DNA from 3 places in the Sphaerotilus microaerophilus genome. Region 1 is predicted to be linked to each of the others. Evidence: predicted binding sites of a transcription regulator. Region 1 holds the regulator's gene; each other region holds the start of a gene.
The links. The regulator sigma-54, encoded in region 1, starts transcription at its own class of promoters, with help from an activator protein. The targets are predictions, from matches to a motif close to TGGCANGNAANCTGCTTT.

Region 1 (4,075 bases):
GCCGGCGCCATCAGCGCGCCCAGCGGGGCCACCCGACTGGAGGCCGAGGGCCTGCAGAAGCGCTACGGCGCGCGGCTGGTGGTCAAGGACGTGCACCTGGCGGTGCACAGCGGCGAGGTGGTCGGCCTGCTCGGGCCCAACGGCGCGGGCAAGACCACGAGCTTCTACATGCTGGTCGGGCTGGTGCGTGCCGATGCCGGGCAGATCCGCATCGACGGCCTGCCGGTGGAGCGCCTGCCGATCCACCAGCGTGCCCGCATGGGCCTGTCCTACCTGCCGCAGGAGGCGTCGATCTTCCGCCGCCTGACGGTGGAGGAGAACATCCGCGCCGTGCTGGAGCTCCAGCTCGACGAGCGTGGCCGGCCCTACCCCGCCGCGCGCATCGAGCAGCTGCTCGATGCCCTGCTGGCCGACCTGTCGATCGAGCGGCTGCGCAACAGCCCGGCGCCGGCGCTGTCGGGCGGCGAGCGCCGCCGCGTCGAGATCGCCCGGGCGCTGGCCACCCAGCCGCGCTTCATCCTGCTCGACGAGCCCTTTGCCGGCGTCGACCCGATCGCGGTGATCGAGATTCAGCGCATCATCGGCTTCCTGAAGGCGCGCGGCATCGGCGTGCTGATCACCGACCACAACGTGCGCGAGACGCTGGGCATCTGCGACCGCGCCTACATCATCAGCGAGGGCCGCGTGCTGGCCGAGGGCACGCCCACCGACATCGTCGACAACCCCGATGTGCGCAAGGTCTACCTGGGCGAGCACTTCCGCATGTGAACGTGCAGCGCTGTTCCCAGACCCCACTGAATCCGTGAAGACGAGGACCCCTTCGTGAAACCCTCCCTGCAGGTCCGCCTGTCACAGCACCTGGCGCTGACCCCGCAACTGCAGCAGTCGATCCGGCTGCTGCAGCTCTCCACGCTGGAGCTGCACCAGGAAGTCGAGCAGATGCTCGAACAGAACCCCTTCCTGGAGGTCGACGACGACGGCAGCGCCACGGGCGACAGCAGCGCCGCAGGGGCGACGCCGGCCGAGGTGGCGGCGCCGTCCGCGCCGGCCGAAGGAGCCGCCGACACGCCCTGGGACGGCGGCAGCGACACGCTCGGCAGCGAGGCCGCCAGCCCGGCCGACGGCGATGCCCCGGGCATGGAGCCGCTGGACTTCAACGGTGGCGACCGTGAAGACTGGGAGAACGGCACCGAGCGCGAGGACTTCGACGGCCGGGCCGAAGCCCCCGCCAGCCGCAATGCCGCCCCCGACGACGAGGACAGCGACTGGACCGAGCGCAACACCGTGGCCCCCAGCCTGCCCGACCACCTGCGCGAACAGCTGCTGGGCATGCGCCTGGCGCCCGAGGACATGCTGCTGGTCGAGACGCTGATCGACTCGCTCAACGAGGACGGCTACCTGGCCGACGCGCTCGAAGAAGTGGCCGAGCGTCTGGCGCTGATCCTGGAGCTGGGCAACCCGGCCGACCCTGCGGCCGATCCCCAGGCGGCGGCCGAGGCAGCCCTGACGCTGCGCGAGGACCTGCTCGACCGCCTGCGCTGCGCGCTGGGCTGGCTGCAGAACCTGGAGCCGGCGGGTGTGGGCGCACGCGACCTCTGCGAGTGCCTGCAGCTGCAGCTGCGTGACCTGCCCGATTCCGAGGCGCGCGACGCCGCCCTGGCGATCTGTCGCGGCCAGCTCGAAGCGCTGGCCAAGCGGGACCTCAAGCGCCTGATGGCCATCACCGGCGCCAGTGAAGACACCGTGCGCGAGGCGCAGGCGCTGATCGTTGCGCTGGAGCCCAAGCCGGGGCGGCGCTTCACCCGCGCCGAGGCCAACATCGTCGTGCCCGACGTGATCGTGCAGAAGTCCGGCCGCGGCTGGAAGGTGGTGCTCAACCCGGACGTGATGCCCAAGCTGCGCATCAATGACCTCTACGCCCAGGTGCTGCGCCAGCACCGCAGCCAGCGCACCGGCGACGAGGGTGGCGCCAACCTGTCGGCCCGGCTTCAGGAGGCGCGCTGGTTCGTCAAGAACATCCTGCAGCGCTTCGACACCATCCAGCGCGTCTCGCAGGCCATCGTCGAACGGCAGAAGGGCTTCTTCACCCACGGCGAGATCGCGATGAAGCCGCTGGTGCTGCGCGAGATCGCCGACGAGCTGGGCCTGCACGAGTCCACCATCTCGCGGGTGACGACGGCCAAGTACATGAACACGCCCTTCGGCACCTTCGAGCTGAAGTACTTCTTCGGCTCCTCGCTGAACACCGAGGCCGGTGGCAACGCCAGCTCCACGGCGGTGCGTGCGCTGATCAAGCAGTTCGTCAGCGCCGAGGACGCCAAGAAGCCGCTGTCGGACAGCCAGCTCAGCCAGATGCTGGAGGAACAGGGCATCCAGGTGGCGCGGCGCACGGTGGCCAAGTACCGCGAGGCGCTCAAGATCGCGCCCGCGAACCTGCGCAAGGCGATCTGAACCTCTCGACGGGTCGGCAGCCGCCGGCCCGTGCAGATGCCACACCGCGCCCGACGCAGGCATCGCCCGGATACGGATTGCTTCAAATTTGCGTGTTTGCCTCAATGGCGCGGCACGCCACCTGCATGGAACCATGGCTTTCGGGAGCACAACAAGCCATGGAACCTTCTGCCCAGAACCGCCTGCGCATCGCCCAGCGCATCCACGACCTGCTGCTGCACGAGCTCGGCGAGGCCGTCGACGTGGGGCTGCTGCTCGGCCCGCCCGAGTACGCCCGGGCGGTGCTGAGCCTGTGCCGCTCCTGCGGCAGCACCGAGCTGGTGCAACTGGGGAACGATTTCGTGCACGCAACCGATGCCGAGGCGCGTGTCCAGCGGCAGGCCGGGCAGGCCCGATCGGCGCCCGAGTGGCGCGTCCCCACCGCGGGCGAGCTGCCCATCGGTCGCACGCCAGCCCCGCCAGCGGGCTTCTGACCCGCGTTTGACCTGCTCTTGACCTGTGCCGGCAGACCGGCGGCGGGCCGGCTGCGCCGATCAGTCGGCGTCCACGGGCGGCAGTTCGCCGAGCAGGCCGATCAGCTCGTCGAGCGTGGTGTAGAAACGTTCGATGAAATCGCGCCCGATGTGCGTCTCGATCGCCTCGTAGACCGCCTCGATCTGCGGCGCCAGCGTGGCGGCCAGCACGCGGGCGCGTTCGGTCAGGCTCACCCGCACACGGCGCTGGTCATGCGCCAGGCGCTCGCGCGTGACCAGCCCCAGGTCGTCCATGCGCGCCAGCACCCCCGCCAGGCTGGGGCTGGAGATGCGGCAGACCTCGCCGATCTGGCGCGGCTCCAGCGGCCCGCGCTCCAGCAGCGCGCGCACGATGCGCCACTGCTGCTCGGTGATGCCGTGCGCGTTCAGGACCGGGCGGAAGTGCCCGATCACGCTCTCGCGTGCATGCAGCAGCAGCAGCGGCAGGTTGCGATGGGTGAAGCCGGCGCGGCGCAACTCGGCCGGACCGGCCGGATCGGCGGCTGCGGCGGGCGACGGAGCGGGATCCGCGCCGGGCGATAAGGGTTGGCCAGCGGTTGACATGCTCACATCTTAGTGAATAATGGAATCACTAAGAGGTTAGTGAATTGCCGATGAGCCCCACCCAGCCGACTTCACCCCCCGCTTCGACCGCGTTCCCGCCGACGGACGGCGCCGCCCGCGTCCGGATGGACGTCGCCCCCTGGCGGCTCAGCGGCGTGGTCGTGGCGGCACAGATCAACCACCGCCCGCAGCTCGCCGCGCTGGCCGAGGCTGCCCGGCGCGCGCCCTACAAGGCGCTGCCGGGAGCGCCGGTGTTGGCGGTGCAGTCGCGCAACACCCTGGCCCTGGACGGTGACGAGGTGCCCGCCGGCGCCGACGGCCTCGACGTGGGCGCGACGCTGGGCATCGTCATCGGCCGGGTGGCCTGCCGCGTGTCTGCGGCCGACGCGCTGGCCCACGTGGCCGGCTACCTGGTGGCCAACGACCTAAGCGCGCCGATCCCCGGTGACACGCCGCACTACCGCCCCGGTGCCCGCTTCAAGCTGCGCGACCGCTCCTGCCCGCTGGGCGCCGAGGTGGTGCCCGCCGCCGCGGTGGCCGACCCCGAC
Region 2 (4,075 bases), 550 kb from region 1:
AGCGCGTCTTCTTCCGGCGGCAGGTGGTACAGATCCTTCGTGGCGGCTTCGCCCGGGTGGATCTTGTTCTCGACGCCGTCCAGGCCGGCCATCAGCAGCGCGGCGAAACCCAGGTACGGGTTCATCAGGGGATCCGGGAAGCGGGCTTCCACGCGACGGCCCTTCGGGTTCGCGACGTACGGAATGCGGATCGAGGCCGAGCGGTTCTTGGCCGAGTAGGCCAGCTTCACCGGGGCTTCGTAGCCCGGGACCAGGCGCTTGTAGCTGTTGGTGCCGGGGTTGGTGATCGCGTTCAGCGCACGGGCGTGCTTGATGATGCCGCCGATGTAGTACAGCGCGAAGTCGCTCAGGCCGGCGTAGCCGTCCCCTGCGAACAGGTTCTTGCCGTCCTTCCAGACCGACTGGTGCACGTGCATGCCGCTGCCGTTGTCGCCGACGATGGGCTTGGGCATGAAGGTGGCCGTCTTGCCGTAGGCGCCCGCCACGTTGTGGATGACGTACTTCTGCAGCTGGACCCAGTCGGCGCGCTCGATCAGCGTGCTGAAGCGGGTGCCGATTTCCATCTGGCCGGCGTTCGCCACTTCATGGTGGTGCACTTCGACCGGGATGCCCAGGCTTTCCAGGATCAGGCACATCTCCGAGCGCATGTCCTGGCCGCTGTCGACCGGGGGCACGGGGAAGTAGCCGCCCTTGACGGTCGGGCGGAAGCCCTTGTTGCCGTGCTCGTAGTCCTTGCCGGTGTTCCAGGCGGCTTCCTCGGACTCGACCGAGACGAAGCAGCCGGACATGTCGGCGCTCCAGCGCACGCTGTCGAACACGAAGAATTCGGGTTCCGGGCCGAAGAAGGCGGTGTCGCCCAGGCCGGTCGAACGCATGTAGGCCTCGGCGCGCTTGGCCAGCGAGCGCGGGTCGCGCTCATAGGCCTTGCCGTCGGCGGGGTCGATCACGTCGCAGGTCAGGATCAGCGTCGGCTCTTCGAAGAACGGATCGATGTTGGCCGTGTTCGGATCCGGCATCAGCAGCATGTCGGAGGCTTCAATCCCCTTCCAGCCGGCGATGGAGGAGCCGTCGAAGGCGTGGCCCGACGAGAACTTGTCTTCATCGAAGTGGGAAATCGGCACGGAGACGTGTTGCTCCTTGCCGCGGGTGTCGGTGAAACGGAAGTCGATGAACTTGACTTCGTTTTCCTTCACCATCGTCATCACGTCGGCGACGGTCTTGGCCATCAGAGGCTCCTAACGAGAGTGGGAATTCGGTTGAAGAATTGGCGTTTTGCTTGCCGGCAGGACCGGCGCTGGGCCGACCGGCAATTTAGCAGAAAGCGTGCCCGCCACTGCCTGGTGGGGCGCGACCGTCAATACCTCTGAGGAAAGCGCCCAAACGAGCCATGCACCAAATTGGATCTATGAATGCACCACATTGGCGCTATTGATCGCCGGTGCCTCGCACCATTTCAGGGCCCAAGGGAACGCCTCGGCTGCGCAACCCGGCCAGGAGGGCTGCATAGGCCGAGAGCAGTGTCTCGCCCCGGCCTTTGACGCCCAGCTCGATGTGACGGCCGTGCTCCGGGTGGTCGACGCTGGGCAGGCTGAACACCTTGATGCCGGGAAAGCGCGCCTCGACGTCGATCATCAGCGGCGTCAGGCTGGCCTCCATGGCGCCGTAGACGATCACCGAGCGCTCCTGCTGCGCCCCACCACCGTGCAGGTGGGCGTAGCGGCCGTCCAGCAGCGCCTCGATCATCGGGTGCGCCATGACCGGGAAGCCCGGCACGAAGTGCACCTCGCCCACCGAGAAGCCCGGGATCTGGTTGTAGGGGTTGGAGATGATCGTCGCCCCCTCGGGGAACACGCCCATGTTGAGCCGGTGGATCGTGTCGGGGTGGTCCGGGTCGGCCGTCCAGCCCTGCTCGACGGCCAGCTTGCGCACCCGCGCCATGATGAGCTCGCGCGCCTGCGGGTGCAGCGCCAGCGGCCGGTCCAGCGCGGCAGCGGCACACTGGCGGGTGTGGTCGTCCGGTGTGGCGCCGATGCCGCCGCAGGAGAACACCACGTCGCCGCTGGCGAAGGCCGTGCGCAGTGCCGCGGTGATGCGCACCGGCTCATCGCCCAGGTACTGCGCCCAGGCCAGCGAAAGGCCGCGCGCGCCGAGCAGCTCGATGACCTTGGCGAGGTGCTTGTCCTGCCGTTTGCCTGAAAGGATCTCGTCGCCGATGATGATGAGGCCGAAGTTCATGTGCAGAGGTTGCTCAGGTGCGCAGGGGCAGGATGGCGGGTGGCAGCGGGCGGGTGCAGGGCGCGCTCGGGTGCCGCTACTCAGGGCGCCGCCGATGCGCTGCCGGCCGAGGGCCGGATGGCCCCATCGGCCGGGCTGGCCGATGGCAGCAGCTCGCCCAGACGGGCCCGGCGCAGCTCATCAAGGGCGGCCAGCGCGTAGTGGGTGAACCACAGCGCCGCGAAGGCGAACACCAGCGTGTAGAGCCAGACGAACAGGGGCAGCAGCAGCGGCATCATCGGCAGCGCCATCGCGCCGGTGGCCCAGACCAGCGAGGGCGCCGCGCCCAGGTAGCCGGTGACCAGCCCCATCACGAACAGCGGCGTGCGCTGCTGGCGCATGATCTCGTGGCGCTCGTCGGCGCTGGCGTGCTCGGCCAGGGCGTCGTAGCTCATCACGCGGTAGCTCAGCCAGCCCCAGATCAGCGGCGGCAGCAGCAGCGCCAGCGGCGGGATGAGCCAGAACGGCAGCGACACGACCAGCGCCAGCACCGCGATCCCGGTGGCGCCGGTCATGCCGACCGCGCCGCGCCACCAGGAGCCGCCGTAGCGGCGCTCCAGCGTCGGGAAGCGGCGCTTGGCCACCAGGCTCACCAGCGCCGTGCCCATGAAGGCCGACACCAGCAGCATGGCGGCGATCAGCACCACCGGCACCGCCAGGGCGACCACCACCAGCGGCCCGACCACCGAGCGGAACACGCCGTTGGTCATTTCATTGAGCCACTGCATGACCGGCGCCAGCAGCGGCAGCCGCTCCAGGCCGAGCCGCACCGCCTCCACCGCCGGCTCCCAGTAGAACCAGGCCAGCGCGAAACCCGCCGCTCCAGCCACCGCCACCGGCAGCAGCGACAGCAGGATCACCCGCGGATGGAAACAGTACGCAGCGGCACGCCAGAAGGCATCCAGGACTTTGCTCAACATCCGCGCAGCATAGCCCGGCCGCAGGGATCAGGCGCGGCCGATCAGCCGCAGCAGGCCCAGGCGCTGCTGCGCCCAGAACCCCTGGCCATAGTCGCGCCCCCCGTTCTCCGGCAGCTGGTCGCGGATACCCGTAGGCCCCGGATCGCGAACGAAGCTCGCGCTGCCGAAGAGCTGGTCCCACCAGGGCAGCAGGATGCCGAAGTTGTGCCCGCCCAGCGTGCCCTGCCCGGCCGATTCGTGCCCCAGGCCGATCGCATGGTGGAGGCGGTGGAAGGCCGGCCCGACCAGCAGCCGCTCACCCAGGCGGCCGAACGGCAGCCGCAGGTTGGCGTGCGACAGGCTCTCGACCAGTTGCGTACAGGCCACCACCGCGACGAACTGCCCCGGCGCCATGCCGATGGCGTGGCCGAGCTGCACCAGCAGCGCATCGACGATCAGCAGGTCAAGCAGGTGGTTGCGGCTGTCGGTCCACATCGTCATCTGGCGCTGGCTGTGGTGCAGCGCGTGCAGGGCCCACCACCAGTCGAACCGGTGCTGGGCGCGGTGGATCCAGTAATCGGCGAAGTCCAGCGCGACCAGGTAGACCAGGAAGCCGGCCAGCGCGGTGTCGGTCACGCCCGGCCACCAGGGCCCCACCAGCGCATCGAGCTGGATGCCGCTGACGCCCTGCACCGCCAGCCAGCCCCACAGCTCATTCCACAGCGGCTCGACCCCGAAGAACAGCGCCACGCGGATCACCCCCAGCCGGTGCAGCAGGGTGTAGATCACGTCCACCCGCACGGCGGCACGGTCGGTGATGCGCTCCACCGGCCGCCAGCGCTGCAGCGGGCCGAGCACCCCCAGCAGCACTGCGATCTGCAGCAGCCCGGCCAGCAGCCAGC
Region 3 (4,075 bases), 2.4 Mb from region 1:
GCGTCGGACACGGCGACGATGGCCTCCTCCTGCCCGACCACGCGCTCATGCAGCTTGCCTTCCATCTGCAGCAGCTTGTCGCGCTCGCCCTGCATCAGCTTGCTGACCGGGATGCCGGTGGCGCGTGAAACCACCTCGGCGATTTCTTCGGCGCCCACCATGGTGCGCAGCAGCTGCGGACCCTGGCCGCCCTTGGCCTTGCCGGCCTCCTTGGCCTGGGCCTCCTTCAGGCGCTTCTCCAGCTCGGGCAACTTGCCGTACTGCAGCTCGGCGACCTTGTTGAAGTCACCCTTGCGCTTCCATTCCTCGATCTGCAGCTTGATCTGCTCGATGTCCTTGCGCACCTGGTCGGAACCCTGCGCCGAGGCCTTCTCGGACTTCCAGATCTCTTCCAGGTCGGCGTACTCACGCTCCAGCTTGCCGATCTCTTCCTCGATCAGGCCCATGCGCTTGATGGACGCCTCGTCCTTCTCCTTGCGCACGGCCTCGCGCTCGATTTTCAGCTGGATCATGCGGCGGTCGAGCCGGTCCATCACCTCGGGCTTGCTATCGATCTCGATCTTGATCTTGGCCGCCGCCTCGTCGATCAGGTCGATCGCCTTGTCGGGCAGGAAACGGTCGGTGATGTAGCGGTGGCTGAGTTCGGCCGCGGCCACGATGGCCGGGTCGGTGATCTCCACGCCGTGGTGCACCTCGTACTTTTCCTGCAGGCCACGCAGGATGGCGATCGTCGCCTCCACGCTGGGCTCGTCGACCAACACTTTCTGGAAGCGGCGCTCCAGCGCGGCGTCCTTCTCGACGTACTTGCGGTACTCGTCCAGCGTGGTCGCGCCGATGCAGTGCAACTCGCCACGCGCCAGCGCCGGCTTGAGCATGTTGCCGGCGTCGATGGCGCCCTCGGCCTTGCCCGCGCCCACCATGGTGTGCAGCTCGTCGATGAACAGGATGATGCGCCCCTCGTCCTGGGCCACTTCCTTGAGCACGCTCTTGAGGCGCTCCTCGAACTCGCCGCGGTACTTGGCGCCGGCCAGCAGGCCCGCCATGTCCAGCACCAGCACGCGCTTGTCCTTGAGCGTCTCGGGCACCTCGCCGTTGACGATGCGCTGCGCCAGGCCTTCGACGATGGCGGTCTTGCCCACGCCGGGCTCGCCGATGAGCACCGGGTTGTTCTTGGTGCGCCGCTGCAGCACCTGGATGGCACGGCGAATCTCGTCGTCGCGGCCGATCACCGGGTCGAGCTTGCCCAAGCGGGCGCGTTCGGTGAGGTCGAGCGTGTACTTCTTGAGCGCCTCGCGCTGGCCCTCGGCTTCGGCCGAATCCACCTTGGCGCCGCCGCGCACCGCGTCGATGGCGGCTTCCAGCGCCTTGCGGGTGAGGCCGGCGCTGCGCGCGGCCTGGGCCAGATCGGTCTTGGCGTCGGCCAGCGCCAGCAGCAGCATCTCGCTGGCGATGAACTGGTCACCGCGCTTGCTGGCTTCCTTCTCGGCGCCCTGTAGCAGCGTGACCAGGTCCCGCCCGGGCTGCAACTCACCGCCCTGTACCGGGGCGATGCGCGACAGCGCGGCGTCGGCCGCGTCTTCCAACGCGCGCAGATTGACCCCGGCGCGCTGCAGCAGCGAGCGTGGGCCGTCGGCCTGCTGCAGCATCGCCTTCAGCAGGTGCGCCGGTTCGATGTAGGGGTGGTCGGACTGGTTCGCAAGGCTCTGGGCATCGGCCAGGGCCTGTTGCAGCAGGGTGGTGAGCTTGTCGGCACGCATGGGAATCCTCCGGGTTGACGGGGATTTGAGGGACGCCGCACGCATTTCAAGGCCTGCCAGATCAAGGCGGATGCAGGAGGTGGGCCCCAGTGCGCCGCTATCCTCGGCGCAGCCCGCGCCCACCGCGCCATCCACCGCAAGGAGCCGTCCCCGATGAAACGCCTGACGATGTCCCTCGACGACGACCTGGCCGACGCCTTCGAGGCCCTGGTGCGCGAGCGTGGCTACGAGAACCGCTCCGAGGCCTTCCGCGACCTGCTGCGCGAGCACCTCGGCCAGGAGCGCCGCCAGGCCCGGCCCGACGGGCCCTGCATCGCCACGCTCAGCTACCTCTACGACCACCACCAGCGCCAGCTGGCGATGCGGCTGACCGACATGCAGCACGAGCATCACGAGCTGACCATCGCGACCACCCACGCCCACCTCGATCACGACCTGTGCATCGAGGTGGCCATCCTGCGCGGGCGCACCGACGCGGTGCAGGACTTCGCGCAGTCGGTCATCGCCCAGCCTGGAGTGAGCCACGGCCAGCTGCATCTGGTGCCGGTGTCGATCCACCACCACCATGGTCACGACCACCTTGTGCCGGCCTCGGCCCCCCCGGCGCCCCCCGTGGCGGCTGACCAGCAGGCTGCCGATCCGCACACGCCGCCGGACAACTGCTGACCAGGGGTTAACGAGGATCAAACGAAAGGCCGGTGCACCCCAGCCTGGGCACCACGTCGGTTGACCGGCCGTGCCGCCGAATGGCACGATTCATGTATGAAAGGTTGGACGTCTTTCATACACCCACCGCCATGCACGACCTGCCCACCGACTGGAGCGCCCTGTGCGCCCTCGTGTTCCTGCTCGGGATGCGCCACGGCTTCGATGCCGACCACCTGGCGACGATCGACGGTTTCACCCGGTTGGGCGCACGCCAGGGCGCGGCGCACACGCGCTACTGCGGCGCCCTGTTCTCGCTCGGGCACGGCGTGGTGGTGATGGCGATCGCGCTGATCGTGGGGGTCGCGAGCGAGCACTGGACGCCGCCGGAGTGGATCGACCTGTTCGGTGCCTGGGTGTCGATTGCCTTCCTGCTCACCCTGGGCATCGTCAACCTGCGCGTGGTGCTGGCCGCCCCGGCGGGCACGGTGGTCGGTCTGGTCGGCTTGAAGGGCCGGCTTTTGGGCCGCCTGCTCGGCCGGCTCGCGCCCGGACAGGGGCCGGTGGCCGTGGCCGTGGTGGGCGCGCTGTTCGCCCTGTCGTTCGACACGGTCAGCCAGTCGGCCCTGTTTGCCGTCACCGCGGCGCAGTTCGGCGGCGTGGCGCATTCACTGATGCTGGGCGGCCTGTTCGTGCTCGGCATGCTGGCCACCGACGCACTCAATGGCTGGTGGATCGCCCGCCTGATCGCCCGGGCCGACCAGATCGCCGCGCTGGCCTCGCGTGTGATGAGCGTGGCGGTATCGGCCGTCAGCCTGCTGGTGGCCGGCCTGGGCATCGCCAAGCTGAGTTCACCCGCCATCGACGCCTGGAGCGACGGCAAGGAGCTGGCCTTCGGTGCCATCGTGGTCACCGTGATCGCGCTGAGCTACCTCATGGCCCACCTGCTGGCGCGCCGGGTATCTCAAGCGGTCGCCGTCCCGCTGGAGGCCGCCTGACGCAGGGTGGCCGGTGACCTGGAATGGCCCGTCCGGAACGACTGCGACGCCCGGGCGCCAGGCGGCTCCGTACAATGCGGCGCATGATCCTTCGGCATTACCGGACCTGCTTGGCCTGGCTGGGCACCTTGCTGGTCCTGGCGCAGCTGCTGGCGCCTGGTGTGTCCCATGCCCTGCGCCATGCCGACGTGCAGCGCGGCGCGCCGGTGCATGCCCTGCTGGCGGATCTGTGCTCGGTCGTTGCCCCGTCCAACCCGGGTGCCACCGAGGAAGCGCCGCCAGCCTCCACGACGCAGGACTCCGCTTGCGGCTACTGCCTGTATCCGGCGAGCCAGCTGGCTCTGCCAAACGCCACGGCGCCGGACCATCGGCCCGCCCTGCGCGTGGCCACGGTGCAGCCCCATCGCGAGAACCCGGACCGGCCGGCCACCGCGCCCGCCCGGCACCGCAGCCCGCGCGCCCCGCCCCCGCTGGCCTGATCTGGCGAAGCCCGCCTGAACGGGACTGAGCGGGGCGACGCCCCGCCCGTCCGCCCCCGGGCCGAGCGGGTTCCCGCGCCTCACGCCGGTTATGCCGCCGCGTTCCTTCGGCCGATCCAGGTCAGGGTCGCGTCGCATCGGGCGCCGGTTCAGGCCAACCGAGCACGACACCTCCCTTCCAACCGTTCCCTCCGTT

Region 2: a site for sigma-54 is predicted at 1,312-1,329, ahead of glnA (type I glutamate--ammonia ligase). Genes of this name have one in related genera too.
Region 3: a site for sigma-54 is predicted at 2,505-2,522, ahead of NGK70_RS16950 (HoxN/HupN/NixA family nickel/cobalt transporter). Genes of this name have one in related genera too.

What each region holds. Positions count from the first base shown of each region.
Region 1 covers NZ_AP025730.1:327,320-331,394, reverse strand. Annotated here, with positions in the region: gene lptB (LPS export ABC transporter ATP-binding protein) at 10-768, shown strand; gene NGK70_RS01510 (RNA polymerase factor sigma-54) at 823-2,451, shown strand; gene NGK70_RS01505 (hypothetical protein) at 2,610-2,924, shown strand; gene hpaR (homoprotocatechuate degradation operon regulator HpaR) at 2,985-3,527, opposite strand; gene NGK70_RS01495 (fumarylacetoacetate hydrolase family protein) at 3,578-4,075, shown strand, end outside.
Region 2 covers NZ_AP025730.1:5,807,036-5,811,110, forward strand. Annotated here, with positions in the region: gene glnA (type I glutamate--ammonia ligase) at 1-1,226, opposite strand, end outside; gene NGK70_RS25195 (competence/damage-inducible protein A) at 1,426-2,235, opposite strand; gene NGK70_RS25200 (EI24 domain-containing protein) at 2,316-3,194, opposite strand; gene NGK70_RS25205 (sterol desaturase family protein) at 3,222-4,075, opposite strand, start outside.
Region 3 covers NZ_AP025730.1:3,981,899-3,985,973, forward strand. Annotated here, with positions in the region: gene clpB (ATP-dependent chaperone ClpB) at 1-1,757, opposite strand, end outside; gene nikR (nickel-responsive transcriptional regulator NikR) at 1,911-2,423, shown strand; gene NGK70_RS16950 (HoxN/HupN/NixA family nickel/cobalt transporter) at 2,555-3,400, shown strand; gene NGK70_RS16955 (DUF2946 family protein) at 3,484-3,879, shown strand.